One region of the Patulibacter brassicae genome, then DNA from elsewhere that is predicted to be linked to it. Evidence: riboswitches for the same ligand, from Rfam matches in the RefSeq annotation. Region 1 holds a riboswitch; each other region holds the start of a gene.
The links. A riboswitch is a leader RNA that binds a small molecule or an ion and turns the genes downstream of it on or off. The one in region 1 is predicted to bind cyclic di-AMP.
Positions count from the first base shown of each region.

Region 1 (7,096 bases):
GCGCGAGGTCGTGCGCGCCGCGGTCGAGCTCGCCCGCTACGGGGTCGGCGGGCGCCACCTGCGCGTCCTGCGCAGCTCCGCGGACCGGGAGGCGGCCCTGCTCGAGCAGCTGCTGGGGCCGGCGCTGCGGTCGCGCAACCCCGAGCGCCGCGCCGAGGCGGTCGACGCGCTCGAGACCCTCGCGGCCACGACCACGCGGTTGAAGCACCTCCTGCTCATCCGCGACCTGCGGCGGCTCGTCGCGTGAGCCACGTGGAGGAGGTCGCCGCCCGGATCGTCGCGATCCCGGACCACCCCGAGCCCGGCGTGACGTTCCGCGACATCACGCCGGTCTTCGCGGACCCGGCCGCGCTGGCGGCCGCGGTGCACCACCTGACCGACGTCACGCGCGACCTCGGCGTCCAGCGCGTGATCGCGGCCGAGGCCCGCGGGTTCCTCCTCGGCCCGGCGCTCGCGCTGGAGCTCGGCGCGGGGTTCCTGCTGGCGCGCAAGCCCGGCAAGCTGCCGCGGGACACCCTCGCGGTCGAGTACGCGCTGGAGTACGGCAGCGACCAGCTCGAGGTCCACGCGGACCTCCTGGAGCCCGGGACCCGGGTGCTCGTCCACGACGACCTGCTGGCCACCGGCGGGACCGCCGAGGCGCTCTGCCGGCTCGTCGAGGACCTCGGTGGCGAGGTCGTCGCCTGCTCGTTCCTCGTCGAGCTGTCGGCGCTCGGCGGTCGCGCGCGCCTGGCGCCGCACGCCGTGCACTCGCTGGTGACCTACGACTGAGGCAGGGACGGGACGTGGCGGAGACGAGCGGCACGACGTCGGGGACGATCGACGCCACGCCGGAGACCGTCTGGTACTGGGTGGCCGACGGCGGGCGGCTCGTCTCGTGGTGGCCGCGGGCGGAGCGGGCGGAGGACGTCCAGGGCGGACGGTTCACGCTCGTGCTGCGCAGCTCGCGCGGCGTGCCGGTGCGCGTGGACTGGCGGGTGAGCCAGTCGCGACGCGAGCAGCTGCAGCGGTGGGAGCAGGAGCTCGACGACACGCCGTTCGCGAAGGCGATGCGGCGCAGCGCCGTCGAGCTGCGGATCGAGCCGGCGGAGGGCGAGCGCTCGCTGGTGACGGTCACCGTCGAGCGCGACCTCGTGCAGCGCGGCCTCACCGCCGGCATGCTCGGCCGCCGGGCGGCCCGCCGCTACGCGAACGAGCTGCTCACCGGCCTGCGGCGCGCCGCGACGAGCTGAGCCGGCGCGGGGGCGCGACGAGCGGGGCGGACGCCCCGCTCGGCACGGCAATCCGGCTCGCCTACTGCTTGAGGGGGCCGCTGACGACGGTCCGGCCGGGGTTCGCGCGCCCGACGGTGCTCGACGTCTCCTCGGCGATGACGATCCGCGAGTACTGGCGCGGATCGATCGGCACCTCGCGCTGGTTGGCGATGTCCTTGCCGACCTGCAGCGGCAGCAGCGTGCCGGCGATCCGGCCCTTGCTGTCGATCGTCTTCGCGGTCGCCTGGCCGGACTGGTCGGTCTCGCCGTTGCTGAACCAGCCCAGGCGGATCGCGCGGCGGCTGCTCGGCCCGCCGGTGAGCCACACGGCGTACGTGCGGTTCGAGGTCGCGGGACGGAACCCGGAGCCCTGCAGGAGCGCGAGCAGCTGGCCGTCCTGCGCCGTGAGCTGGATGACGCCCTTCGGGCGGGCCGCGCTGCCCTTCGCGCCGGACGGCGGACGGAGGTTCACCTGCTGGCGCAGGCTCTGGGCGATCGCCTGGAGCTCGGCGTCCGAGCTGCCGGCGGTGGTCGTGGTCGTCGGGGTGCTGGCGACGTCGCTGGCGTCGTCGTCGCCGTCGAACACGCCGGTGACGTAGAGCACGGCCACGACGAGCACGAGCGCGCCCGCGAGGGCGAGGAGGATCGAGCCGGCGCCGCGGCGGCGGCGCTCCTTGCCCTGCGCGACGGTCTTGGCGTCGAGGGCCGCGAACGCCTCGCGGACGTCCTCGCCGTCGCCGGGCACGACCGGCAGCCGGTCGCCGGCCAGCGGCCGGAGCTCGTTGCTGACGAGGCGGGCCCACGTCCGGGCGGGCGCCGCGGACTCCAGGAGCTCCCGCACCGCCTGGCGCTCGCTCGCGCTGGACTGGCCGAGCAGGTAGTCGGCGATCCGATCGCGGTCCTCGATCTCGAGGCCGTCGACGTCGTCCGGGGCGAGGCCGTCGACGGCGTCGAGGGCGCGCTCGCGGACGAGCTCGGGCGTCATGCCCAGGGCCCCCGCCAGCTCCTCGTACGCCATGCCGCGCCGCAGCACGAGCTGCAGCACCGCCTGCTGGTCCGGATGCAAGCTCTCCACGCGCGGCATCGCGCGGAATCTAGCGGTCGTCGCGTTGCGAACGCGTAATGGTCGCCCGGGCGCGCCCTCGTAGGATCGAGGCATGGAGCTGCCGACGACGATCCCGCACGAGCGCACCCTGGACGGCCTGATCGGACTTCGTGTCCACGATCAGGGCGACGGGTGGATCGAGGCGAGCGTCCCGGTGGTCGACGGCGTCCGCCAGCCGATGGGCCTCGTGCACGGCGGCGTCTACGCGGCGATCGCCGAGTCGGTGACCTCGATGGCCACCGCCGCCGCGGTGATGCCGGACGGGTTCGTGGCCCAGGGGCTCTCGAACGCGACGAACTTCCTGCGGCCGATCCTCGAGGGCACCGTCCACGCGCGGGCCGACCGGCTGCACCGGGGGCGCACGACCTGGGTCTGGGACGTCCGGATGACCGACGACGCGGGTCGGCTGGCGGCGACGACGCGGATGGTGATCGCCGTCCGGGCGCTCGCCGGCTGAGCCGACCCTCAGCCGCCGAGGGCCCGCGCGACGAACGCCTGCAGGCGCGGGTCGTCGGCCCGCGAGAAGCGCGCCGCGCGTCCGCCGGCCCGCACGAGCACGTCCGCCCGTCGGGGCCGCACGCGCACGACGACGGCCTGGCCGAGCGCGCGGACGGCGGGCCGGTCCTCGGCGCCGATCCGCCGGGCGTAGGCCTCGATCAGCCGCCGGCCCCGCGCGTCGGGCACCTCGACGACGACCCCGTCGGCGACCGGCGCGGCGACGGGCGACCCGGTGCGCGGGTCGTCCCCGCCGGCCAGGCGCACGACGACCACCGCCAGGAGGATGGCGACGGCGGCGCTCAGCGCCAGGAGCGTCGGGGCCGTGCTCCGCCGCCGCGGCGCGCTCACAGCAGCTGCGACAGGGCGGCGAGGAAGCCCGCCGCGACGTCCGAGGTCTCCAGCTCGGTCCGCAGCCGGAGGAGGCCGAGGCGGATCCGGCCCTTGACCGTTCCCTGGGGCACCCCCGCGCGCGAGGCGATCTCGCTCGTCGTGAGATCGCCCCAGTAGGCGAGCCAGATCGCCTCCCGCTGGGGCTGGGGGAGCGTCGCGAGCGCGCGGATGAGCGCGCGCTCGGTCGCCCGGCGCTCGGCCTGGGACGCGACGGCGGGCTCGGCGGCGGCCGCCGCCGGACGCAGCCGGTCCTCGGCGCGCGCGGCCACCTGCTGCCGGCGGGCGAGGTCGAGCGCCCGCGAGCGGGCGAGGAGGCGGACGTAGGCGCCGAGCGGGCCGCGGGTCGGGTCGAAGCCCTCCGGGTGGTGCCAGAGGCGGAGGAACACGTCGTGCACGACGTCCTCGACCTCGGCGCGCCGCCCGGCGGGACCGAGGATCGCTCCCGCGGCCTGGGCGGCACCGGGCGCGTGCTCGGCGTACGCGCGGGCGAAGCTCTGGGGGTCGCGGAGGTCCATGGCCGGAGTGCGGTCGCGGGCTCGGGCGCCCGCACCACCGACGAAGGGTAGCGGGACGCCAGGTCAACGCCAATGCGCCAGTGTGTCGACCGGGCCTGGCACGGCGCCACGGATCCGGCGCCCGACCGCTCTGTGCGCGAACGCACGTTCGCGCCGGGAACGGCCGCGTACGGTGATCCGACCGTTCACCGACGCCGAGTCGGCGCGCATCGGTGCGCGCCGAGCGGGGGACCCACTTGTTCCCTGCCCGATCCCTCTCGGGCGGAGCCGGGGCGAATCGGACGCTGCTGCGTCCGTAGCGCCCGTCGACACGACCGACCGGTCCGTGTCGCCGGGTGCGAGCCCGTCAGCTCACCTCGTAGGCGTCACGACCAGAAGAGGTCCTGCCATGTCCGTGACCCATGACGGAAGCGTCATGTCACCGCGCGTCGCCCTGACCATGGGGCTCGTGGTGACCCTCGCCGCGACGGCCGCGCCCGCGATCGCGGCCGAGTCGACCGGTGCCGAGACGTCCCAGCCGGGCGTCGAGGCTCCCGCGTCCGGTGGCGCCGGTGCCGCCGCGACGCCCGCCGCCGCCCCGGCGGCGACCGCGAAGCCGCGCCGCCCGCGGCTGCGCGTGACGAGCGAGCGCGGGGACGTCCGCGTCGGCGGCCGCGCGCGGTACCGCGGTCGCGTGACCGCCGTCCCGCGCAGCACGCTCGTGCGGCTCGAGGTCCGCCGCGCGGGCCGCTGGCGCGAGGCCGACCGGGCGCGCACGTCGTCCTCCGGGCGGTTCCGGCTGGCGACGACCGTGCGTCGGACCGGCGACCTGGCCACGCGGATCCGCGTGGCGGGGACGACCCACGCCCGCGCGATCAGCCGTCGCGTCGAGCGCGTGCACGGCTTCCGGGCGACGTACGCCTCGTACTACGGCCCCGGCCTGTACGGCGGCGCCCTGGCCTGCGGCGGGCGCCTGAGCCCCGGGACGATCGGCGTCGCGCACAAGACGCTGCCCTGCGGCACCCGGCTGACGTTCAAGCACGGCGGCCGCACCGTGCAGGCCCGCGTCATCGATCGCGGCCCGTACGTCGCGGGACGCGAGTTCGACCTCACCGCGGCGACGAAGGGCCGCCTCGGCTTCGGCAGCACCGGCACGGTGCTGGTCGACCGCTAGGACCACCCGCGAGGGACGGGGCGAACGGACGTTCGCCCCGCCGCCGCGCGGCGGGCTACCCTGGACGGGTGGCTCCCGCCCGCCAGCGCCAGGACGACGGCCGCGCGACCGACGCCGCGCCGGCCGCCGATCCGGTTCGCTGCGTCGGGCACCTCGACTGCGACGCGTTCTTCGCCGCCGTCGAGCTGCTGCGCCGCCCCGAGCTGCGCGGCCGGGCGGTGATCGTCGCGCACGACGGGCCCCGGTCGGTCGTCACCACGGCGACCTACGAGGCCCGCCGCCACGGCGTCGGCTCGGCGATGCCGCTCTCGGTCGCCCGCCGGCGGTGCCCGGAGGCGATCCTCGTCCCGCCGGACCTCGACGCCTATCGCGAGGCGTCGCAGGCCGTGATGTCGATCGTGCGGGACGAGATCGACGTCGTCCAGCAGATGAGCCTCGACGAGGCCTACCTGGAGCTGACGGGCATGCTCGCGCCTCGCGCCGCACTGCGGCGGCTCGTGGCGCGGATCAAGCGGGAGACGGCGCTCGACGTCTCCGTCGGCATCGGCCCGAGCAAGCTCGTCGCGAAGCTCGCCTCCGACGCAGAGAAGCCGCGCGGGTTCGTCGTGCTGGACCGCCGGGCCGCCTGGCGGCGCTGGGCCGACGAGCCGCCCGGGCTGCTGCCCGGCATCGGGCCGCGCACGGCGACCGGCCTGGAGGAGCGCGGCATCCGCACGATCCGGCAGCTCGCCGGCGTCGACGTCGCCCAGCTCGCCGAGTGGTTCGGGCCACGGACCGGGCCGTGGCTGCACCGCCGCTGTCGCTTCGACGACGACGATCCCGTCGAGCCGGTCCGCGAGCCGGTGTCCGAGAGCCGCGAGACGACCTTCTCGATCGACCTCGACGATCCCGACGACCTCGAGCGGGAGCTGCGGCGCCTCTCGCTGAAGCTCGCCGAGGCGCTCGACGCCCAGGGCCGGCGCGGGCGGACCGTCGGGATCAAGGTCCGGCTCGCCGACTTCACGACCGTCACCCGGTCGCGGACCCTGCCGCGCTCGATCGACGACGGCGAGCTCGTCGCGGAGCTCGCGGTCGGGCTGCTGCGCGAGTACGGGCCGCCGGCGCCGGTGCGCCTGCTCGGCGTGCGACTCGCCGGCCTCGAGCTCGTCGACGGCCCGGGCGCGCAGCTGGCGCTGCCGCTCGGCTGAGGCCGACGACCGAGGGCCCCGGGCGGCCGCTCGGGATACTCCGGTCATGCCCCTGAACGTGCTCGTCGACGGTGCCGACGGTCCCCGCGCACCGGTGCTGCTGCTCCACGGCCTGACGGCGACGCACCGCTACGTCGTGATGGGCAGCCGCAAGCTCGAGCGGCTCGGGCATCCCGTCATCGCCTACGACGCGCGCGGCCACGGGGCGTCGGACCCGCCGGCCGATCCCGACGCCTACGAGTACGCCGACCTGGCCGCCGACGCGCAGCGCGTGCTGGACGAGCAGGGCGTCGAGCGCGCGGTGCTCGTCGGGGCCTCGATGGGCGCCCACACCGCCGTCCGGGTGGCGCTGGAGGCGCCGGAGCGCGTCGTCGGCCTCGTCCTCGTCACCCCGGCGTTCCTGCCCGGACGGGAGCAGCATCCGGCGGCGCTCGAGCGGTGGGACCGGCTCGCCGCCGGCCTGCGGGACGGCGGCGTCGACGGGTTCCTCTCCGCGTACCGCTTCGACGACGTCCCCGAGGCGTGGCGCGACACGGTGCGGACCGTCACCCGGCAGCGGCTCAGCCAGCACGAGCACCCCGAGGCCGTCGCCGACGCGCTGCGCGTCGTGCCGCGCAGCGCCGCGCTGGAGGAGCTCGCCGAGCTCGAGGCGATCAGCGTCCCGACGACCGTCGTCGGCAGCCGAGACGAGGCCGACCCGACGCACCGGCTGGCGACCGCCGAGCGCTACGCCGCCACGATCCCGGGGGCGTCGCTCGTCGTGGAGGAGGAGGGCGAGTCGCCGATCGCGTGGCGCGGCGCCCGGCTGTCGACCGTGGTGGCCGAGACCGCCGAGCGGGCACAGGGCTGAGCGCCCACGCGCCCGGGTGGTCCTGGTGTCCGAAGCGCCCACCCCGCCGCCGGTGGTCCGCTACCGTGGCCAGCAGTGGAGAGCGGCGGTGCGCACACCGACGACGGCAGCTGGATCCTCGACCCGCCGGGGATGCTGTTCGTCT
Region 1 covers NZ_JAXAVX010000001.1:282,837-289,932, reverse strand. The annotation lists gene ftsR (transcriptional regulator FtsR) at 1-247, shown strand, start outside; gene SK069_RS01420 (adenine phosphoribosyltransferase) at 244-771, shown strand; gene SK069_RS01415 (SRPBCC family protein) at 786-1,232, shown strand; gene SK069_RS01410 (hypothetical protein) at 1,294-2,337, opposite strand; gene SK069_RS01405 (PaaI family thioesterase) at 2,411-2,815, shown strand; gene SK069_RS01400 (hypothetical protein) at 2,824-3,204, opposite strand; gene SK069_RS01395 (RNA polymerase sigma factor) at 3,201-3,761, opposite strand; cyclic di-AMP (ydaO/yuaA leader) riboswitch at 3,944-4,141, shown strand; gene SK069_RS01390 (septal ring lytic transglycosylase RlpA family protein) at 4,150-4,914, shown strand; gene dinB (DNA polymerase IV) at 4,983-6,101, shown strand; gene SK069_RS01380 (alpha/beta fold hydrolase) at 6,148-6,951, shown strand; gene aat (leucyl/phenylalanyl-tRNA--protein transferase) at 7,027-7,096, shown strand, end outside.

Region 2 (7,096 bases), 120 kb from region 1:
GGTCGCCGCTGAGGATCTGCATGTACCGCGCGAGGATCACGACGTCGACCTCACCGGCGAGCAGCTCGAGCAGTCGCTCCTCGGCCTGCGGCTTCGTCCCCGGGGTGACGGGGACGTGGTGGAACGGCAGGCCGAACGCGCCGACGTCCTCCCCCAGGTCGGGGTGATTGGAGGCGACGAGCCGCACGTCGAGGTCCAGCTCGCCGCGTCGGTGGCGCCAGAGGAGGTCCATGAGGCAGTGGTCCTCGCGCGAGACGAGGATCGCGGCGCGCTTGGGCACGGCCGCGTCGTGCAGCGTCCAGCGCATCGCGTAGCGGTCGGCGACCTCCGCGAGCTCGGCCTCCAGCGCCGGGCGCCGCGCGCCGAGCTCCTCGAGGTGGAAGACCACCCGCATGAGGAACGTCCCGCCCTCGAGGCTCGTCGAATACTGGTCGGACTGCGCGATGTTCGCCCCGTGGGCGTGCAGGAGGCCCGAGACCGCGGCCACGATGCCCGGCCGGTCGGGGCAGCGGACGAGCAGCCGCCCGACGTCGGCGACGGCGGGCGGCGAGGCGGATGCGGCAGGCTGGGACATCGGCGCGCGCATCCTCGCACGGGCGCCGCGCCCCCGCGAGCCCCGCGGTGCGGTCCGTGGCTCAGTCGTTCGGCGTCATGTACGACGGCAGGTCGGCCATCGAGTCGCCGATCAGCCCGAAGAGCTGGAACGGCACGTGGTAGATGAAGAAGAGGCAGCAGAAGCAGAACGCGATCACCGCGAGCCACCGCGCCGGCGTCCGGATCCTCTCGGGCAGTCGCTCGACGCCGCGCTCGGGGAAGGACAGCCCCTTCGGGTGGTCGATCGCGCTGAGCTTCAGCGCGGTGAAGGCCACGCCGAGGCTGGCGACGAGCACCGACTCGTAGAGCGGGAACTGGTACTGCGATCCCGCCCAGAGCGTGAGCTCCGACGGGGTCTTCGCGTAGTGGTACGCCTCGACCACGCGGATGAGGACGTTCTCGAGCACGAAGTCGAAGGCGAACGCGGCCGCGAACACCGTCGCGTACGCGCGGACGTTCGAGAACGACGGGTCGCGCTCGCGCATCCGGCCGATCCAGGCGCAGGCGATCATCGCCACCGTGATGCAGTAGTAGGTGTACTGCGGGATGCCCCAGATCAGCGCCTCGGCGTAGCGGGACTGGTGCTCGGGGTCGTTGAGCGGGATGAACGACGCCCACGACCCGAGGTTGATCGAGTGCTGGTTCCACGCGAACAGGTACTCCTGCGTGTTGAGGATGCCGTCGGTGAAGCTGCCGATGAGCAGACCGATGGTGATCTTCGCGTCGAGCGTGAAGTGCCCGAGCCGCAGGCGCGGCCGCACGATCACGAGGTACACGAGCAGCGACATCTCCACGACGCTCAGGGCCTCGACGATGCGCAGCGCGACCTGACGCCAGTCGGCGTAGACGTCCGGACCGGTGACGTCGACGGCGCGGAACTCTTCGCCCGACAGGATCCAGCGCCCCCAGCCCTGCGTCACGAGCAGCAGGACGCCGATGCCGATGACGGCCCAGATCGCGATGACGCCGGTGCGGTCCTGCGGCTCCTCGGGCCGTGGCCCGCCGGCGCGGGTCGCCTCGGCGGTGGGGACGGCGGACGGGGGAAGGGGAACGGTGCTGCTCACTGGGGCTCCTTCGGGCTCGCGCTGGCGTGCGAACCGCATGCTAGACCAATTGCCGGACACCGTGTTTGGATTATTGGTCCCGACGGTCTGTCGGGTCGAGCCGCCAGCGAGCGAACCCGTCGTCGTCGCGAAAGATCCGCTGCGCCGGCAGGGAGGTCAGCGCGGCGTCCACGGTGGCGACGGCGTCCCGCAGGGCCTGGCGGTCGAGCTCCTCGAGCGCGCCGATTCGACCGGCGTCGACCAGCGCCCGCACGCGGTCGACCGCCTCGGCCGCCGCCACGACGTCGGACCACTGGCGACGCGCGAGCACCCCGGCGAGCTCGGGCTTCGTCCGCTCCCAGCTGGGGAGCAACGGGACGCTGCGGCGCAGCGGCTCCCAGCCCGCCGTCGCGAGGGCCTCGGCGATCGGCGCGCGGGCGACCTCGAGCTCCTCGAGGAAGCGCAGCGAGGACGCGCGCGCCTGGTGTCGGGCGCCCCAGCGGACGCTGGAGAACCAGCCCACGATCTCGGCGAGGCCTCCGGCGACCCCGCGGCGCTCGGCGTCGCGCTGCGCACCGTTGTCGAACACCATGTTCGGAGTGTAGCCCCGGGTCGTCGGCGCGGAACGACGACGGCGCCCCGGAGGGCGCCGTGCGGGCGGACGGTCGAGCCGTCCGGCGCGTCGCCGGCGGACGCCGGCGACGCGGGCGAGCGGTGGCTCAGGCCTCGACGGCCTGGCCCTGGCCGAGCTTCGCCGTCTTCTCGACGTCGACCTCGGGCTGGCGGTAGTTCTCCGGGTCGCCGAAGAGCGGGGTCTCCGGGTCCGCGGCGATCACGCCCTCCTCGATGAAGGAGTAGCGGCCCTCGAGGGCGCCCTTGGCGACCTTGCGGGTCTGGTCGTCGTCGTTGTCCTTGAGCTCCGCGAACAGCGCCTTCGCGCGGCGGCGGCACTGCTGGGAGAACGCGTCGGCGAGCTCCTCGATCGCCGCCGCGTCCTGCGGGCGCTGCTTCTTCAGGTGCTCGGCGTAGACGACGGCGCTGGAGATCGAGAAGAGCTCGGCGCCGATGTCGACGATGCGGCCGAGGATCGCGGTGCGGTCCACGAGCTTCGCGCCGTTCTTGCCCATCGCGTAGAACGTCACGCGGGCGAGCTTGCGGGCGTTGCGCTCGACGAACCGCAGGTGCGTCGCGAGCTCGCCGAACTCGTCGTAGCTGCGCGGGTTCTGACCGTCGCCGACGGTGAGCTGCGGGAACCACTTCGCGTAGAAGCCGCCGGCCTTCGCCGCGAGCTTCGCCTTCTCGGCCGGACCGCCGTCGCCCTCGATGAGCTCGCCGGCGATCTGCAGGTGCTGGTCGATGGCCTCGCGAGCGATCTGCAGGTGCATGATCTCCGTCGAGCCCTCGAAGATGCGGTTGATGCGCATGTCGCGCAGCGTCCGCTCCATCGGGACGGCGCGCTCGCCACGGGCGGCCAGCGACTCGGCGGTCTCGTAGCCGCGGCCACCGCGGACCTGCACGGCGTCGTCGATCGCCTTCCAGGCGAGCTCGGAGCCGACGAGCTTCGCGACCGCGGCCTCGATCCGGATGTCGGAGCGCTTCGTGTGCGCCAGGCGGGTGGCGACCTCGACGACGGCCTCGATGCCGAACGCCGTCGCGTGGATGTTCGCGATCTTCGAGGCGACCTCGTCGTGCTGGCCGACCGGCTTGCCCCACTGGGCGCGCTCCGTCCCGAAGTCGCGGACGACGCGGGAGGCCCACTTCGTCGCGCCGGCGCAGATGGCCGGCAGCGAGAGGCGGCCGGTGTTCAGCGTCTGGAAGGCGATCTTCAGGCCCTCGCCCTCGCCGCCGATGAGGTTCTCCTTCGGCACGAAGACGTTCTCGAGCCGCGTGACCGAGTTCTCGATGCCCCGGAGGCCCATGAACTGGTTGCGGTGCTCGACCGAGACGCCCTCGGAGTGGTAGTCCAGGACGAACGCCGAGACGCCCCCGCGGCGGCCCTCGCTCTTCGGGATGCGCGCCATGATCACGACGATGTCGGCGATCGCGCCGTTCGTCGCCCAGAGCTTGCGGCCGTTGAGGATGTAGCCGGAGCCGTCCTCGGTGGGCACGGCCGAGCACTGCAGGCGGGCGGGGTCCGAGCCGACGTCGGGCTCGGTGAGCAGGAAGGCCGAGATGTGGTCCTTGGCGACCTTCGGGAGCCACTTCTGCTTCTGCTCCTCGGTGCCGGCGATGACGAGCGGCTCGGCGACGCCGATCGACTGGTGGGCCGAGAGCAGGGCGCCGAGGGCGCCGTGGTAGGTGCCGGCCATCGACATGGCGCGGCCGTAGGTCATGCGCGAGTGGCCGAGACCGCCGTACTTCTTCGGGATCTTGATGCCGAACGCGCCGAGGTCCTTCAGGCCCTGGATGACCTCGTCCGGGATCTTCGCGTCGCGCTCGATCTGGAGCGGGTCGACCTTCGTCTCGAGGAACTCGCGGAACTCGGCGAGGAACTTCGCGCCGGCGGCCTCGGCCTCCGGGTCCTCGACGGGCAGCGGGTGGATCAGGTCGAGGCGGAAGTCGCCGAGGTACAGCTCCTTGCCGAAGGACGGGAGCTTCCAGTCCTGCTCGCGCGCCTCCTCGACGAACTTGCGGGACTCTTCGCTGGTCGGGGCGTTGGTCATGGCTTCAGGTCTCCGAGGAGGTGGATTGACTGGTCAGTCAATACCCAGGGTAGCGCACCCGCAACCACGGCTCCACCGAACCCGACCGGCGGTAGGACGGGGCCCTCGCCCGGCGTTCCGCCCACGACGACGGGCCGCCCGATGGGCGGCCCGCGGCGGGCGCGATCCGGCACGGGCCGGTCGCGAGGAGTCGATGGCGGCGCGCGCTCGCGCCGCCGGGGGTCAGCCGGTCACGCGCCGGGCGCCGACGTAGTGGTCGTCCCAGTAGCCGCTCGCGAACGAGTGCTCCATGACGCCCTTCGTCGTGGCGGAGATCGCCGTCGTCGCGCTCGTGGCGATGCCGACGTGCGAGGCGCCCGAGCCGGCGCTGTCGAAGAAGACGAGATCGCCGGGCTGGATGCTCGCCCGGTCGACGGCGACGCCCTGCTTGTACTGGTCGAAGCTCGTGCGGGGCAGCGAGATGCCGGCGCGCTTGAAGGCCCAGACCGTGAGGCCCGAGCAGTCGAAGCCGCTGGTCGTGTTGCCGCCGGAGACGTACGGCGTGCCGATCGCCTCGCGCGCGGCGGCGATCGCCGCGGACAGGTCGCCGGCGGGGGCGGGCGTCGCGGAGCCGTCCGTCGTGGTCGCGCTGTGGACGGTGAGCTTGCGCTCGATCTTCTTCGCGAAGCCGAGGCGCATCGCCTTCAGCGTCTCGAGGTTCGGGCGACCGGTGCGGTTCAGCCGCTTCTTGCGCTGGTAGCGCTTGAGCGCGGAGCGGGTCCGCGAGCCGAGCTGCCCGTCGGCCCGGACCTTCACGCGGCGCTGGACGCTCTTCGTCTGGGAGCGGGTGAGCTTCACCGGCGCCGTCTGGGAGACCGCGCCGGTCGTTCCCGCGGCGCTCGTCCCGTCGTCGGTGCTGCCGGTGCCGTCCGTGGCGCCGGCCGGCGGGGTCGTCGTCGTGCCGGTGCCGACACCGCCGGAGGCCGACTGGGCGGCGGCTGGGGCGGCGATCGCCAGGGACAGGAGCCCGGCGAGGACGCCGGCGCGGGTGAGGACGTGCACGTCTGCTGCTCTCTTTCGTCGGCCTACGGGGTTAGCTGACGGGCTGGCGCAGAAAGAGCAGCGCCTCCAACGACGTGGATTTGCCCCAGCGTCGCACCTCGCGACGCAGTGGATCCCCCGCTCGCCGGGACACTCCCCCGGCGATTCGGCTCGGAGCACCGTAGCAGGGCCGTCGGCGCGCGCGTCGCGTCTCCTTCCCCCTGCAACCGCCCGGTCTGGCACCCCGCCGCTCGGCCTGGCGCGTCGGCGCCGCGACGACGGGGTAGCAGCGCCAGGTGCGGCTGCGACGGAGCGACCCCTCAGGCCCTGGGATCCGGCGGATCGGCGCCGGGCGCGGCTTCTTCTACCGCGACGCCGACGGCGAGCGGATCACCGACCCCGAGACCCTCGAGCGGATCGAGCAGCTCGTCCTGCCGCCCGCCTGGAAGGACGTCTGGATCTGCCCCGATCCGCGCGGGCACCTCCAGGCCGTCGGCACCGACGCCGCCGGTCGCCGGCAGTACCGCTACCACGAGGCGTGGCGGACCCGGCGTGACCGCGAGAAGTTCGACCGGATGCTCGAGTTCGCCGCCGGTCTCCCCCGGCTGCGCGCCACGCTGCTCGAGCACCTCCGCCTGGACGACGTCCCGCGCGAGCGCGCGCTCGCGTGCGCCGTGCGCCTGCTGGACCTCGGGTTCTTCCGGATCGGCTCCGACCAGGCGGCCGAGGAGCACGAGACCTACGGCGTCGCGACGCTGGAGCAGCGCCACGTCGTGCTCGAGGACGACGAGCTCGTCTTCGACTACGCCGCCAAGGGCGGGGTGCGGCGGCTGCAGGTCATCGCCGACGACGAGGTCCACGACGCGGTCGGCCGGATGAAGCGCCGGCGCACCGGCGGCGATCGGCTGCTGGCCTACCGCGACGGTCGCCGGTGGGTGCCGGTGCGGCCCGAGGAGGTCAACGAGTACCTCCACGAGCACGCCGGGGACTGCACCGCGAAGGACTTCCGCACGTGGAACGGCACGGTCCTCGCCGCGCTCGGCGTCGCCATGAAGGACGAGGCGCGCTCGCGCACGGCGCGGCGGCGCGCGATCAGCGACACGGTGAAGGAGGTCGCCTTCTTCCTGGGCAACACCCCCGCGGTCGCGCGCGCGTCCTACGTCGACCCCCGCGTCTTCGATCGCTATGAGAGCGGCTGGACGATCGGGGCGCGGGTCGAGGAGCTCGGCGGTCCCGAGGCCTTCGTCGACCCGGAGGGGCGCATCGCGCTGGAGGACGCCGTCCGCGATCTGCTCCGCGACGAGGGCGAGGACTCCCCCGCCCTCGCGCGCCTCGGCGACTGAGGCGCGCGCGCCTCAGGCGGCGCCCGGAGCCGGGCCCTGGAGGTTCGGGACCCGGCGGACGAGCAGCCAGGTGAGCCAGAGCCCCAGCGCGAAGAGCGGGATGCCCATCGCCACCCGCGCCACGCCGAGGGCGACGAGCGCGCCCGCGAGGTACATCGGCAGCTGGACGGCGAGGCGCAGCAGGAAGAGCCCGACCCAGATCCACGAGGCCTGGGTGAAGACCCGGACCCGTTCCGGGTCGCGACGCCAGCTCGAGTCCTGCTGGGTCATGAGCGCCACCAGGACGCCGATGAGCGGCCAGCGCACGAGGATCGACACGAGGTACGCCGCCGCGTAGCCGACGTTCGCCAGGAGTCCCGGGAGGAAGAAGTCCTCCGCCCGCCCGGTCCGGGAGACGATGAACCCCGCCAGGGCGATCCCGATCAGCCCCGAG
Region 2 covers NZ_JAXAVX010000001.1:162,850-169,945, reverse strand. The annotation lists gene purU (formyltetrahydrofolate deformylase) at 1-574, opposite strand, end outside; gene SK069_RS00790 (spirocyclase AveC family protein) at 636-1,658, opposite strand; gene SK069_RS00785 (hypothetical protein) at 1,729-2,229, opposite strand; gene SK069_RS00780 (acyl-CoA dehydrogenase family protein) at 2,357-4,300, opposite strand; gene SK069_RS00775 (NlpC/P60 family protein) at 4,523-5,341, opposite strand; cyclic di-AMP (ydaO/yuaA leader) riboswitch at 5,347-5,502, opposite strand; gene SK069_RS00770 (DNA topoisomerase IB) at 5,617-6,663, shown strand; gene SK069_RS00765 (DUF3159 domain-containing protein) at 6,676-7,096, opposite strand, start outside.
Region 2: it holds a riboswitch for cyclic di-AMP, as region 1 does, so the genes downstream of both, SK069_RS00775 (NlpC/P60 family protein) here and SK069_RS01390 (septal ring lytic transglycosylase RlpA family protein) in region 1, are expected to answer to the same signal.

Region 3 (7,096 bases), on a different contig from region 1:
CGACGAGCCCACCGACTGACGCGCGCCCCCGCGGGGGAGGCCCCCGCCCGGTGGACGGACGTGACGAGTCCCCACGCTGCGCCTCACGCCAGCGCGCCGCGGCCGCCCCGCAACCGCGGCGCGCTGCTCGAGAACCTTGCCCACCGCCCGTCGACGGCGGGCACAGGGCTACCTCCACCCGCCGCGCACCCCCGCGGCGGCGCCGAGCAGACCACCGACGTCCGAAGCGGTTCAGACGACCGACCCAGGGCTTTCGCGCCGAGACGCCGAGACGCTCCGCGGCCTCGCCAGTGACGAGCGTGCAACCCGGTGACGCGACGCTCACCATCTCGGCCTCCGCCCCCGGAGCCCGGCGGCGACCATGGCCGCCCACGTCGTAGATGACCCGCCCATCGACACCATCAAGCCGCCCACCGCCGCGAAGGCGGGAGCTTCTCGGCAGTCCAGCGCTCCGCGTACGGGGCGCAGCCGGGCTCGACACCTCGCCGTCGCCCTGGCGGCCGGCGTGGCGGTGCTCCTCACGCCGAGCACCGCGGCAGCGCACGGGGGCATCTCCGTCGCCGAGGGTGGATCCGGTGGCGTACGCATCGCCGTTCAGGGCTCGCCCGCGGGACCGGGTCAGGTCGATCTCGCCACGACGCTCTCCGGTCGCGGGACCGGCGCCGGCTCGAAGGTCGTCTACTGGATCAGGCCCGAAGGTCGCCGCCGATCCGTTCGCGTCGCCACCCAGCGCGACGAGCGCGGCATCCACCACGCCGAGATCCCGATAGCCGGCCGTGGCTCGTGGCAGGATTGGGACGTCGCCGCGTACGTCACGCTCAGCACCGGCACCCGGCTGCGGGTCACCAACGACCGCTCCGCTCCCCCGGGCCCGCCCCAGCGACCGGATGCCAGCCGGGCCGCGCGACCTGAGGGACGCACCACCACCGCGCCCTCCGCCCCACAGCCTGCTGCCTCGGAAGCGGCCGTCGAGGACGTCTCGGGCGAGGGCGACGGCGCTCCGCCCTGGGTCGTCCCGAGCCTCGGGGCCCTGATCCTCGTGAGCGCCCTGGGCGTTGCCTCGCTCAAGCGGAGGCGGCGGGGCCGCGACGATCGGTAGAGGAGCCCCCGCCGGCGACGGTTCGCGCGCTCAGCCGGCCGCCCACGCCTCGAGGTCGGGGCGAGGATCGCGCGGGACCCCGCCCTCGTACCACCCGGGAGCAGTCCAGAGCTCGAAGTGCAGGAGACACGCCGTGGCGTTGCCCGTGTCCCCGACGCGGCCGATCGGCGCCCCCGCCTGGAGCCGGTCGCCCGCACGCAGCGCCGGACGTTCCTGGAGATGCGAGTAGACCTGATCGGTACGCGTCGAGGTCCCGGTGACGACGACGTAGTTGCCCGCCTTCTCGTGGTTGGCGACGCGCTTGACGGTCCCGGACGACACGGCGACGACCGGCACTCCACAATCGGCCAACAGATCGATCCCCTCGTGCGCGCCGCCACGCGTGCCGAAGCCGGTGCCAGCACCGCCGAACGTCCAGCCGCCCTGGAGCGGGAACCGCGAGCCTGAGCCGTCGACCTGAGCAGCCCGAAGCTCCGCCTCGACCCTCGCGACGAACGGCAGGTCGAGCGCCCTCAGCGTCTCGACGTTCGGGACCCCGGTCTTCGCGAGGCGCTTGCGCTGCTGGAACCGGCGCAGAGCCTTCCGAGTGCGTGCACCGAGCACGCCGTCGGCACGAACGCCCACCCGCCGCTGGACGCTCCGCAGCTCCCGGCGCGTGAGCCGCACCGGCTGGGTCTCCGAGACGCCCGCTGAGCTGCCGCCGACGACCGCCTGCGCGCTCGCCCCTCCGCTCCCGACAGCCGCCCCGGCCGAGGCCGGCACCGTGAGCAACGAGAGGCCGATAGCCGCCAAGCCGAGCCGGCGCGCGGAGGATCTGAGCATCGAACTGGTCCCTTTCGTCCGCCTACGGGGTTAGCTGACGGGCTAGCGCAGAAAGAGACGCGCCTCCACACGACCGTGGATGAGCCCCGAAATGCCCGGGTCCCCCGTTCGCCGCGGACGTCCCCGGCGATTCGGCCGCTCGACCGTATCACGGCCACGGAATCTGCTCTACATACTGTAGGAGATAAACGGCGCACGGCCGGAGCATCCGCCGCCGCGCGGCCGAACCTCCCCCGCGCAGAGCGCGACCTCCCCCGCCCGATCGCCTACCGCCGGCTTCTCTCGGCCTCCGCGACAGGCGCAGTCCAATCGAGCGCGGGAACCTCGATCGGCAAACGGTTTTTGGCATGCCATACTCTCAGGCATGCCAAGCATCAATCGCCGACGTCTCTTCGCCGGCGGCCTGCCGGCCCTCGGGGCCGGGATGGCGCTGCTCCAAGCGACGTCATCTCGCGCCCAAGGGCCCGGCGGCCACGCGGGGAACCACGGAGGCGCGGGAAACTCCGACACATCGTCGGCGAACTCGTCCTCGGGCACCCATGGAGGGCACGCGAACTTCCGGGGCGGCGGCGAGGTCGACCATGCACGGAACGGGTTCGATCCGCACGAGATCCTTCGCGACTTCGACTGGGGACGCACCCGCCGCCTCCCGTCAGGGAGGGTCCTGCGGGAGTGGACGCTGGTAGCCGGGGACCAGGACATCGAGGTCGCCCCCGGCGTGACGTTCCCGGCGTGGAGCTACAACGGTCGGATCCCAGGTCCGACGCTGCGATGCCGCGAGGGCGAGCGGCTGCGCATCCGGTTCGAGAACCTCTCGCAGCACCCCCACACCATCCATTTCCACGGCATCCATACCGCCGAGATGGACGGCGTCCCCGGGATCGGAGCCGGCGAGATCGCACCGGGCTCCTCCACGGTGTACGAGTTCGACGCCGAGCCGGCCGGCCTGCATCTCTACCACTGCCACGTCCGGCCGCTCGCCGAGCACATCGCAAAGGGCATGTACGGCGCCTTCATCGTCGACCCGAAGGAGGGTCGGGAGGACGCCGACGAGATGGTGATGGTGATGAACGGGTTCGACACGAACTTCGATCGCGCCAACGAGCTCTACGCCGCGAACACGATTCCGTTCGCCTACATGAACCGCCCGATCGCGGTGCGACGCAACGAGCTGGTCCGCGTCTACATCGTGAACATCCTCGAGTACGACCTGATCAACAGCTTCCACCTCCACGGGAACTTCTTCGACTACTTCCCGACCGGCACGAGCCTCCGCCCGTCGGAGCTGACCGACACGGTCATGCTCTGCCAAGGGCAGCGCGGGATCGCTGAATGGCGCTTCCCCTCCCCGGGGAAGTACATGTTCCATGCCCACCAGTCGGAGTTCACCGAACTCGGCTGGCAGGGGTTCTTCGAGGTCGGCTGATGTCGCTCGACGCCCCCTCGCCCCACGGGTCGACTCGCCGACGGCCGACGTGGCTCCTCGGCATCCTGCCGCTCCTCCTCATCGTCGTCACGCTGGGCGGCTTCCTGGCCCTCGACGGGCCGGGACTCGGCGACCGCAACGGCCCGCCTGTCGAGGAGATCAGCGTCGAGCGGACGACGCTGAAGCCCGGCCTGATCGACCTGCAGGTCCGCAACGACGGACCCGACGCGGTGACGATCGCCCAAGCGCAGGTGAACGACGCCTTCGTGCAGTTCTCCGGCGGCGAACGTCCCATCCCGCGCCTCGGAGTCGAGACGCTCCGCATCCACCAGCCGTGGATCGAGGGGGAGGCCTACGAGATCGCGTTGATGACCTCGACCGGCGCCACGATCCTGCACCCGATCGACGTGGCGGTCGAGACACCGGGCGAGGACGTCTCCTTCCTCGGCCTGATGGCGCTCCTTGGCATCTACGTGGGGGTGATCCCCGTCGCGCTGGGGATGCTCTGGCTTCCCTGGTTGCGCCGCGTCCCGGCGAGCCGGATCCGCTTCCTGATGGCCCTGACGATCGGCCTGCTCGCGTTCCTCGCCATCGACGCCACCCTGGAAGGGCTCGCTCTGGCCCAGCAGGGCTCGCAGGCGTTCGGAGGCTCCGCGCTCGTCTGGACCGGCGCGCTCGTGGCGTTCCTGTTGCTCTCCGGCATCTCGGCGTTCATGGCCGATCGCGAGCGGCGGGCCCGCGCCGCAGGTGCCGGCGGTGGGACGCTGGCGCTGCTGATCGCCGTCGGGATCGGGTTGCACAACCTCGGGGAGGGGATCGCGATCGGGTCGGCGTATGCCACCGGCGCGCTCGCCCTCGGCGCGTTCCTCGTCTTCGGGTTCGCGTTGCACAACACCACGGAGGGTCTCGCGATCGTCGCCCCGCTCGCGGACCGCCGGCCGCGCCTCGCGCGGTTGGCGAGCCTCGGCCTGATCGCCGGGGCCCCCGCGATCCTCGGCGCCTGGATCGGCAGCGCCGCGTTCAACGCGAATCTGGCGGCGTTCCTGTTCGGGTTCGGCGCGGGAGCCGTCGTCCAGGTGATCGCGCAGCTGCTGCCGACCATCCGCGACGATCAGGAGCGCACCCTCCACCCGGCAGCGGTCGCCGGCCTGCTGACGGGCCTCGGCATCATGTTCGCGACCGGCCTGCTGGTCAGCGGCTGAGGGGCTGGCGGCGTGGACCCGGCAGCGACGCGACGCGGTACCGTGTGCGGCGAATGATGGGCCGCTCTCACCGGCATTCGCTCGCGCTGCTTGTCGCGGTTGGCGTGGTCCTGTGCCTGTTGCCGGTCCTGCTGGACGGGCTCGCGCGGTGCATCGAGGCGCTGCACGCCGCACCGACGCTCGCCCTCGCCGCACCGCTGCTCCTCGGCGTGCCGCTCGTCCACATCACGCTCGCGCGCGCTGCGCTCGCGTCCGTCTCGACGAGCTGGCGCCGAGGCACGGCTCCGGCCCTCGTCGGAGGCGGCCCGGCGATGCCGGTGCGAGGAGGACGGCGTCTCGGCAGCACGCTCGCGGTACGGCCGCCGCCGTCCGCCGAGCCGACCGTCTGATCGTCGGCGCTCTCGCTTCCCTTCCGGCTCCTGGCGGCGCCGTCTCGTCCTGCGTCACGCGAGGACCCCGGAGCCGTTCCGCCTCGCCCGTCCGCTGCGCGTGCGCAGCCGCATCTCCCTGGCAACAATGCCCGCAACGCCTCCTCCCCGTCCCCGACGCCCGCCGTCCGGCCCCGACGTCGCACGCCAGTCCACGCACGCGCCGTGACCGATCCCACGATCTTCATGGCCTTCGCCGCGGGCCTCCTGTCGTTCGCGTCGCCCTGCGTGCTCCCCCTCGTCCCCGGCTATCTCTCGGTGCTCACCGGCAATGCGGTCACCTCAGGCCCCGGTACCCCGACGATCCGTCGCACGCTCGGCCCGAGCCTCCTCTTCTGCTTGAGCTTCATCCTGGTCTTCGTCGCCCTCGGGCTGTTCGCCACCGGCATCGGCGCGCCCCTGGCACGTCACCGCACGACGCTCGAGGTCGTCTCGGGCGTCCTGCTGATGATGATGGGAGCGCTCTACCTGCTGGCCCCGCTCGTCCCGCGCCTGAACCGGTCGGCCCGCCCCGCGGCGCTCCTGAGCCGCGCCGCTACCGGCAACCCGGCACTGGCGGGCATGGCGTTCGCCCTGGCCTGGACACCGTGCACCGGCCCGATCCTCGGCGCGATCCTCACCGCGGCTGCGACACGCAGCGGCACCGGCGGCGGCGCGTTCCTGCTGCTCTTCTACGGGCTGGGCCTGGCGGTGCCGTTCCTGCTGGCCGCGTTGGCCTTCGAACGCGTCACCTCGGCAGCGCGGATCATCCGCGATCACTACCGAGCCCTGTCGATGGTCGGCGGCGTGATCCTCCTCATCGTCGGGTGGCTGACCGCCAACCATGAGATGACCCGCCTCGCCTCCGAGACCCGGCAGCTGATCGACGATCTCGGCCTCGCGCCGCTCCTGCGCACCATCGAACGCTGACTCCCACATGCCACAGACCGATCCCCGCCCGCCGCGCCCCGACACCGCCCAGAGCCCGCTTCCGCGGCTCCTCTTCGGACTCGTCGTGACCTCGCTGGTGATGCTGGCCGTCGTCACCACCCTGGCGCTCGCCCGCGCCCCGAGCCCGGGGCAGGAGCTGGCCGACGGCGTCATCAGCGCCCGGAGCGACTTCCTCGGCGCCGACCGCGGTGGTCATCCTTCGCCCCCGTTCCGCCTGCGCGACCAGCGCGGCAGGATCACGACGCTGGGGCAGCTCCGCGGGCGGCCGGCCGTCCTGACGTTCCTGTTCAGCAGCTGTGAGGACACCTGCCCGATCCTGGCCCGCCAGATCGCCGGTGCTCTGGACCGTCTCGACGATCCGATCCCGGCGATCGCGATCAGCGTCGATCCGGAAGGCGACACCCCCAGCTCCGCCCAACGGTTCCTCAACCGCATGCGGCTCGGGGACCGCATGCGGTTCCTGCTGGGCGACCGTTCCCGTCTGGCCCCGATCTGGAAGGCCTATGGGATCCAGCCCCAAGGCCAGGACTTCGACCACAGCGCCTACGTCGTGCTCCTGGACCAGGAAGGACGACAGCAGGTGTCCTTCCCCGCCGACAAGGTCACCGACGACGGGCTGCTGCACGACATTCGCGTGCTCCAAGAGCGCGCCGCCGAACGCGGCAGTTGAGCAACGCGCGCGGTCGGAGCGCGTCACCGGCTGCTGTCGGGAGCGGCCTCGTGCGGACGAGGCCGCTCCCGCTGGCACGGTCAGGCGCCGCTCGCGAGCGCTGCCCCGTCGCGGGCTGGCGTGCCGGCCGACGGCCGCCGCGGGGTACGCCGATCCGAGCGCGTGCGGGTCCGGAAGAGCCGCAGGCTGTTGGCCGTGACGCCGGTCGAGGTCACGGCGTCCTCGAGCACCGCCAGCCAGAGCGGGATCAGCCCGATCGGCGCCAGGACGGTGAACCCGGTGTTGAAGACGATCGACGCCACGATGTTCTGCTTGATCATCCGCTCGGCGCGTCGCGACAGCTCGACGGCGTCGGCGACCTTCGACAGATCGTCGGCCATCAACGCGATGTCCGCCGCCTCCAGCGCCGCGTCGGTCCCGGCCGCGCCCATGGCGAAGCTGACGTCGGCCGCGGCGAGCGCCGGCGCGTCGTTGATCCCGTCGCCGACCATCCCGGCCGATCCGCGCTCGGGCGCGAGC
Region 3 covers NZ_JAXAVX010000013.1:71,685-78,780, reverse strand. The annotation lists gene SK069_RS17480 (hypothetical protein) at 1-19, shown strand, start outside; gene SK069_RS17475 (hypothetical protein) at 362-1,099, shown strand; gene SK069_RS17470 (M23 family metallopeptidase) at 1,130-1,765, opposite strand; cyclic di-AMP (ydaO/yuaA leader) riboswitch at 1,926-2,068, opposite strand; gene SK069_RS17465 (multicopper oxidase domain-containing protein) at 2,286-3,347, shown strand; gene SK069_RS17460 (ZIP family metal transporter) at 3,347-4,549, shown strand; gene SK069_RS17455 (hypothetical protein) at 4,654-4,938, shown strand; gene SK069_RS17450 (cytochrome c biogenesis CcdA family protein) at 5,143-5,886, shown strand; gene SK069_RS17445 (SCO family protein) at 5,894-6,577, shown strand; gene SK069_RS17440 (heavy metal translocating P-type ATPase) at 6,658-7,096, opposite strand, start outside.
Region 3: it holds a riboswitch for cyclic di-AMP, as region 1 does, so the genes downstream of both, SK069_RS17470 (M23 family metallopeptidase) here and SK069_RS01390 (septal ring lytic transglycosylase RlpA family protein) in region 1, are expected to answer to the same signal.

Region 4 (7,096 bases), on a different contig from region 1:
AGCGGCGGAAGAGCGCACGATCGAGGATCGCGCGATGGTTCGTCGCGGCGACGACGAGGCTCTCGGGGCCGGTGTTCTCGAGGAAGACGAGGAACGAGTTGAGGATGCGGCGTGCCTCGCCGACGTCGTTGCCGGACCGGTCGCCGCCGAGCGCGTCGAACTCATCGAAGAGATACACCGCGCGCTGGCTCTCGACCGCGTCGAAGACCGTGCGCAGCTTGCTGGCGGTCTCGCCGAGGAACTTGCTCAGCAAGCTCTCCAAGCGGACGGTCAAGAGCGGCAGAGAGAGCTCATGAGCCAAAACGGACGCAGTGAGCGTCTTGCCGGTCCCGGGAGGACCCTCGAGGAGGAGGCGATGGGCGGGGGCGAACCCTCGCTCTTGCAGCCGGTGACGCTGGCGCTGCTCGGCAATGACGCGGTGCACCTGGCCCAGCAGCGGGGAGGGACCGACGAGGTCGCGTAGGCCGACAGAGGGGTAGCTCGCCGTGACGAGATCCGCCAGATCCCCCCGCGGCTGAGCCAACGACGTGACCGAGCCCTTCGTCGCAACGGGTGCTCGGCGAGACGCGTCGATCGTCCGCTTCAGATCGGACGCCAGTCGGTTGTGGCCCTGACGGGCAGCCCGCGCAGCGATCTGCGAGGCGACGGCGTAGAAGGAGTCTTCATCGCCGGAGGCGTGGCTACGAACCAGCGCCTTGATGTGTTCGCCGGATCCGGCCATCGTCTCTGCCTCCTCTCGCGCCGCGTTTCGCCTTCGCAGCCACGATACCTGCGCGATCTCGCAGCCACGATACCTGCGCGATCAGCGCCAAAGGCAGGTGCTGATTACCAAACTCCGCCGATAGGCCGACTCGACCACGAGCTAGGCCGGACACTGACACCGTTGCCCGATGATCCAGCCCGCGCCGGTCGTCACTTCGGGGGGTTCGCGCGTGCAGGGCGTCTGCGCCCTCGACGGACGCGGTGCGGGCCTTCGATCGTGCTCTCGAACGCCTCGCGGCTCACCGCCACCTCGCGCTGCGCGCGTGCGGCGAACCGGCCGCGTCGGGTCTCACGGCTCGCGCTGGATCCGGCCGCTCATCGCGCGTCCCAGTATCCCGCACGGTCGCGGCGGCGGACCGGCGCGGCGACGCGCCGGCGACCGGCGCTGACGAGCACCCGGCGTCGAGATCAGGCGCGCCGGTCGATTCCTCAGACGCGAGAGCCGAGCTCGCCGCGCCGCGCGAGTCTGCTCGGCTCCGGGTCCGGGCGCCTGCTCCTGACTCGCGCCGCGGCCGTTAGAGTGGGCGCCGCCGAATCTCGCGGACCGTGTCCCGGGAGCGGGGGACCCGAGGATCTCGGGGCTTGTCCACGCGATGTCGTGGAGGCGCGACTCTCCTGCGCCAGCCCGTCAGCTAACCCCGTAGGCCGACGAGAGAGAAGCATGCTTCGCCCCACGGTTCACCACGTCGTCCTCACCGCCATGGCGGTGTGTCTCATCGGGCCGACAGCGGCGCGGTCCGACAGCGGCGGAACGACCGCCACCGTGGCGACGAGCACCGTCGGGTCGACGGCGGCCGCCGCCGCCCCGTCCCGGACGCGGACGGTCCGTCTGACTCGCCGCCAGCTGCGCAGCGTGCAGCGCCGCATCGGCGTTCGCGCGGACGGCGTCCTCGGACCGGGGACGCGGTCCGCATTGCGGCGATACCAGACGCGCAAGCGGCTGAAGCGGACCGGGCGACCGAATCTCGAGACCCTCCGCGCGATGCGTCTCGCGTTCGCTACCGCGGTGGAGGAGCGCCTCCGCGCCGCGGCCGCTCCCACGGCGCCGGTGGCCGGGTACGCCTTCCCGATCCGGGGCGCGTGGCGGTTCGGCGGCGCCCGGACGGGCTTCGGCGAGCGCGGTGGTGCGCACCAGGGCGTCGATCTGCTCGCGGGCTGCGGCGTACCGGTCGCCGCAGCATCCGCGGGGCGCGTCAAGACGAACGCGCGCCAGACGGCGGCGGGTAACTACCTCGTCGTCACCGACACACCGTCCGGCGAGGACCAGGTGTACATGCATCTGCGCGAGAAGCCCGACCTGCGCCCCGGTGATCCGGTCGCTCCCGGTCAGGCCCTCGCGACCGTCGGCGAGACCGGCAATGCCACCACCTGCCTGCTGCACTTCGAGCTCTGGAGCGCCCCTGGCTGGTACGAGGGCGGGAAGCCCCGGGATCCCCAACGGGATCTCACCAGGTGGTCCGGCGCCGCGGCCCGCTGATCACCGGTTCGTCCGGTCCCGGGCCCCCCGCAGGCGCACGACTGGGTGCGGGCTCCGACGCGCGCACCCGCGCTACCGCCAGATGCTAACGACGCCGGTTCGGCTGACGGGCCCGAGGTTCGGCGAGCTGCTCCCGCCAGTCCGGCCCCCAGATGTGATCGCGATAGCGGAGCACGAATCCGCCCCCGACGGCGAGCGCGACGAGCATCCGAACGGTGCCCGAGTCCGTGACGATCGAGGCGACGCTCCAGGCGGCGGCCTCGATCAGGACCAGAAGGCAGATCCAGAAGAGGCGTCCGCGGCGCGCCGGGGGCTCGTCCACGGGGCCGCTGCGCACCGCCCGCGCAGGCGGCGGCGCAGGGCGAGGCGCGCGCGGTCGCCGAGAGCGCGTCATCGGGATCCTCCTTCTCCGTCGGAAGGCTCCTCGTCATCGGTCAACCGGCGGTTGCGGATCACCACCGCCGTGCCGCCCGCCAACGCAAGGACGACCAGGCTCGGGAGGACCCAGCCGGGAACGCCGTCGCTCTGGCCGGAGACGTCCTCGATGTCCTCCTCCACGGCGGCGGCCGCTGCGCTGGTCGACGGGGCGGGCGTTGTCCGCGTCACCGTGGCCGTCGGGCGCGCACGCGGCCGCGCCGGCCGGTTCGGGCCCGGCGGGCTGCTGCGATCGTTGGTGACGCGCAGGCGTCGCCCGGTGCTCAGCGTGACGTAGGCCGAGACGTCCCAGTCCTGCCAGGAGCCGCGTCCTGCCGTGGGGATCTCGGCGTGGTGCGTGCCGCCCTCGTCGCGGTCGGTGGCGATGCGGACCGACCTGGTCCTGCCGGTGGGCCTGACCCAGTACACGACGCGCGACCCCTCCCCGCTCCCGGGGCCGTCGAGGGTCGTGGCGAGATCGACTTCGCCCGGCCCGGCGGCCGAGCCCTGCACGAGGATCCGGGTGCCTCCGTCGCCGCCCTCAGCGATGTCGATCCCGCCGTGGGCGCGCGCTGCGGCGGGCAGGGCGAACGCGACGATCGCGGCGGCAACGGGGAGCGTCATCGCGTCCCGGAAGGCGCGTGCGGGGTGCGTCGGCCGCTTCGCACCAGTCCTGGCGTCGATGGCTCGTCGAGGGTGGTCGGTGTCGCGGGGGTGGGTGATCGTCATGACAGCAGCCAGAGTCCGAGGGAGGTGAAGGCGACCATGACCGCGAGCATCCAGTACTGCGACCGGACGGCGGAGCGGGCGCCACGGAAGGTGAGCAGGGCGGTGTCGTGCGCGGCGACGAGCCCGGCGACGTGGCCTCCGACGAGTGCGACGACCTGCAGGTACCACGTCGCGTCGGGCGAGAGGACGTCGTAGTCGATGGTCCATCCGGCGGTGCCGAAGAGGTCGGAGCCGTCGCCGCGAGGATCCGAGAACAGGGATCCGAGCGCCTGGCCGTTGATGGCCAGCAGCGACAGGTAGTGCGCGATCGCGTACCCCAGTGCGATCGGCACGAGGCTGGGCGCGAAGCGGCCGAGCAGGTCCTGATCCCGCGTCCGCAACCGATCGACGCTGCGAACCCCGGCGATGCCGAGGAGCACGAGCGCGGTGACCAGGCCGACGCACAGCAGCAGCCCGACGGTCGCCGCAGCGGTGGCCGCTGTCGTGGTGTCCATGCCCAGGCCAGTGAAGCGCTGCTCGAGCCACGGACCGAGCGAACCGTCCGAGGTCCACAGCTCTCCGCCAGAGATGCCGTCGAACGTCGTCGTCCCGATGAGGGTCAGGACGACCGCGGGGAAGCCGGGGGACGAGCGGACGTCGGCCAGTCCGCTGCCAGGGAGACGCACGCGTAGGCGACCGTCTCGCCAATCGAGGGGCGAGAGCGTCGCGGCGAGGGCGAAGAACCGCGCGAAGCCGTCGGCGCGGTCGAGGAACTCCCGACCGTAGAGGCCGCTGCCGATGAGCATCGCAGCGCCGTAGAGCAGCGCCAGCACCGCGAGCAGGGACGGGTCATCGCGGTCGCCGGCCGCGAGCTCGAGCCACCCGAAGGTCAGGAGGACCATCGCAGCGGGCCACAGCCCGAGCCGGGTTGGATATCGGAGCGGTGCCGGGATCGCGTGCGGTCCCACGGTCCGCCGGGCGATCCACGCCCCGAGGTCGACGAGCGTTCTCCAGGGGCTCAGGGCGCGCCAGACGTCGCCGACCAGCACGGAGAGCACGGGAATCCCGACCCAGAAGCCGACGAAGACCAGCGTCGGGACGAGGTTGCCCTGCGGGTTCGACGTGCCTGTCAGCCCCGCCCACAGCGCCATCCCGTAGATGAGCAGACCGAGCGCGCCGAGCAGCGTCCTGCCGCTGGCACGCAACGGGAGGGACACCGCGATGCTTCGTCCCACGGCGAGATCGGCCAACCGCGGCCGGTGCCACAACAGGGAGAGCCCGACGAACGACACGACGAGCACCACGGCGGCCGCCCACGCGAACAGCCACTCGGGCAGCGGCAGCTGACGGCTGCTGTCCAGCCCGTGCGCGACTGCCATGGACGGTGTGGCCAGCATCGTGGCCGTGGCCGTGGCCGCGGCGAAAACGAAGCGCCTCATCCGAAGATCGACCCCCACGGCGCCCAGAAGCGCTCGGCGACCAGCCCCGCGACGAGCAGCAGCCAGGTCGTCACGACGATCGCGTGGTTGCCACGCAGGACCCGCGCCGCCGACGCCAGGCGGGAGGAGCCTGACGCGGCGCCTTCGAGATTGCGCAACGTGACGTACGCGAACGCTGGGATCGTGACCGCCCACATCGCCATGCAGAACGGGCACACGGCCTCGATCCGGTAGAGCGCCTGGAAGATCAGCCAGTGCACGAACAGCACGGCGAACGTCAGGCCGAGCTGCAGGGCGATCCAGAACGACCGGCCCGGCCGGGCCCCGCCGACGAGCGCGAGTCCGGCCGTGAGCAGGCCACCGAACCCCGCGAGGCCCAGGAACGGGTTGGGGATGCCGAAGAGCGCCTCTGCCTGGTCGCTGGTCATGATCGTTCCGCAATCGACGCTCTCCCCGAGCGAGCACGGCGGGACGTAGAGCGGGTTCTCGAGCAGCCGGAGCTTCTCGATCGCCAGCTCGCCGGAGACCGCGAGGCCGACGAGACCGGCGGCCAGCAGCAGGACGCCGATCCCCCGTCCCGAGGGTGGGGAGTCCGGACGCGACGGCAACGGCTGGGCGGTGCTCACGAGCCCGCGAGCGCTGCGTCGATCTCCCGACCGAGGTCCTCCGAAGACTGCGGCTGGATCATCCGTTCGTTCACGAAGAACGTCGGAGTTCCCTGGAGCCCGAGAGCAGCGCCGGCGGCGAGGTCGCGCTCGACGCGCCGTCGGGTCCGCGGTGAGGCGACGTCCGCGTCGAATCGAGCCAGATCCAGCCCCAGGTCCTTCGCGAACCCCCGGAACGTCGCTGCCTGGGAGTCGGACTGCTCACCCCACTGCCGCTGGGTCTCGAACATTCGACGGTACATCGGCTCGAGCTTGCCCTGCTGGTGCGCGGCCTCGACGGCGAGTGCGGCCGGGCGGGCGTTCCGGTGGCCCGGGAGCGGGAAGTACCTGATGTTGAACGTGACCCGCCCGTCGTACTTCTCGCGCAGCTGCTCGACGAGCGGATAGGCGGCGCCGCAGCCTTCGCATTCGAAGTCGAGGAACTCGGTGAACGTCACGCCACCGCGGCCTGGACGGCCGAGTCGCCGCGGGTCGTCGGTGACCACCCGCGGCCGGGCGGGAGCGGCCGAGCCGGTCGTGGTGGGGGCCTCGGCGATGGTCGTCCGGGTGGCCGGCGACTCGTCGTCGCTTCCGGACGCGATGGCGATCACCGTGACGACGACGGCGAACAGCGCGACGAGGGCGATCGGGACCTTGACGTTGCGACTCATGGTGAGCCTCCGGTGGTGGGTCGGGCTTGGAGGACGCGGATGTCGTGCAGCAGGCCGTCGTCGGTGACCTTGTCGGCCGGGAACGAGACCTGTTGGCGGCCTCGGTCGTCGAGGAGGACGACGTAGGCGCTGTGGTCGAACGCGGCACCCTGTGGCTGGATGCCGTACGCCCTCCAGACGGAAGCGAGCTGCTCGCGGCTGCCGAGGAGGTAGCGCATCCGGTCACCGAGCCGCATCCGGTTGAGGAACCGCTGGGCCGAGCTCGGCGTGTCGCCCTTCGGGTCGACGCTGATCGCGATCGCCGGGATCGGCTCGTCGAGCCGATCCAGCGCCCCGGCGATCTGCCGGGCGAGGATCGGGCACGTGTCCTTGCAGGTGCTGAAGAGGAAGGTCAACACGACCGGTTGGCCGCGCAGCTCGTCGAGGGTCGTGATCCGTCCCCGCTGGTCGCGCAGCCGAAACGGCGGCGAGGGGCGTCCGCCACGCGTGGCACCGAAGAACGCCGTCCGGGGGCCGATGACCCCGTCGGCAAGCCGTTGGACGGGATCGGTCGGACGGGCGAGAGCGAGGACCGCGACGACGCCGAGGGCCACCAGGCAGGCGACCACCGACGCGTAGAGGAGGCGCGGGGGGATCCCCGGGCCAGGGCGTTCGGGGACGGGCGGGTCGGCCATCGGGCTCCTCGGGGTCATCGCTCGATCGCGCGCAGGACGGGAGACAGGCCGAGGCCGTCGAGCAGCTCGCGGGCGTCTCCGGCGAGGCGCGTCATCTCGTGGTTGGCGGTCAACCACCCGACGAGGAGCAGGACGCAGCCCCCGATCACCGAGAGCGTCCGGTAGTGGTCGCGCAACACCCGCGCGGTCGCGGTCACCCGTTCGAAGGCCACGGCCGCCAGCAGGAACGGCACGGCGAGGCCCAGGCCGTAGAAGAGCAGCAGGAAGGCACCGCCACCGGTGCCGCTCCGGGTCGCTGCTGCGGTCA
Region 4 covers NZ_JAXAVX010000012.1:93,071-100,166, reverse strand. The annotation lists gene SK069_RS17105 (AAA family ATPase) at 1-721, opposite strand, end outside; cyclic di-AMP (ydaO/yuaA leader) riboswitch at 1,295-1,424, shown strand; gene SK069_RS17100 (M23 family metallopeptidase) at 1,424-2,239, shown strand; gene SK069_RS17095 (hypothetical protein) at 2,325-2,561, opposite strand; gene SK069_RS17090 (hypothetical protein) at 2,630-3,382, opposite strand; gene SK069_RS17085 (fenitrothion hydrolase) at 3,379-4,740, opposite strand; gene SK069_RS17080 (vitamin K epoxide reductase family protein) at 4,797-5,426, opposite strand; gene SK069_RS17075 (DsbA family protein) at 5,423-6,115, opposite strand; gene SK069_RS17070 (SCO family protein) at 6,112-6,789, opposite strand; gene SK069_RS17065 (cytochrome c biogenesis CcdA family protein) at 6,804-7,096, opposite strand, start outside.
Region 4: it holds a riboswitch for cyclic di-AMP, as region 1 does, so the genes downstream of both, SK069_RS17100 (M23 family metallopeptidase) here and SK069_RS01390 (septal ring lytic transglycosylase RlpA family protein) in region 1, are expected to answer to the same signal.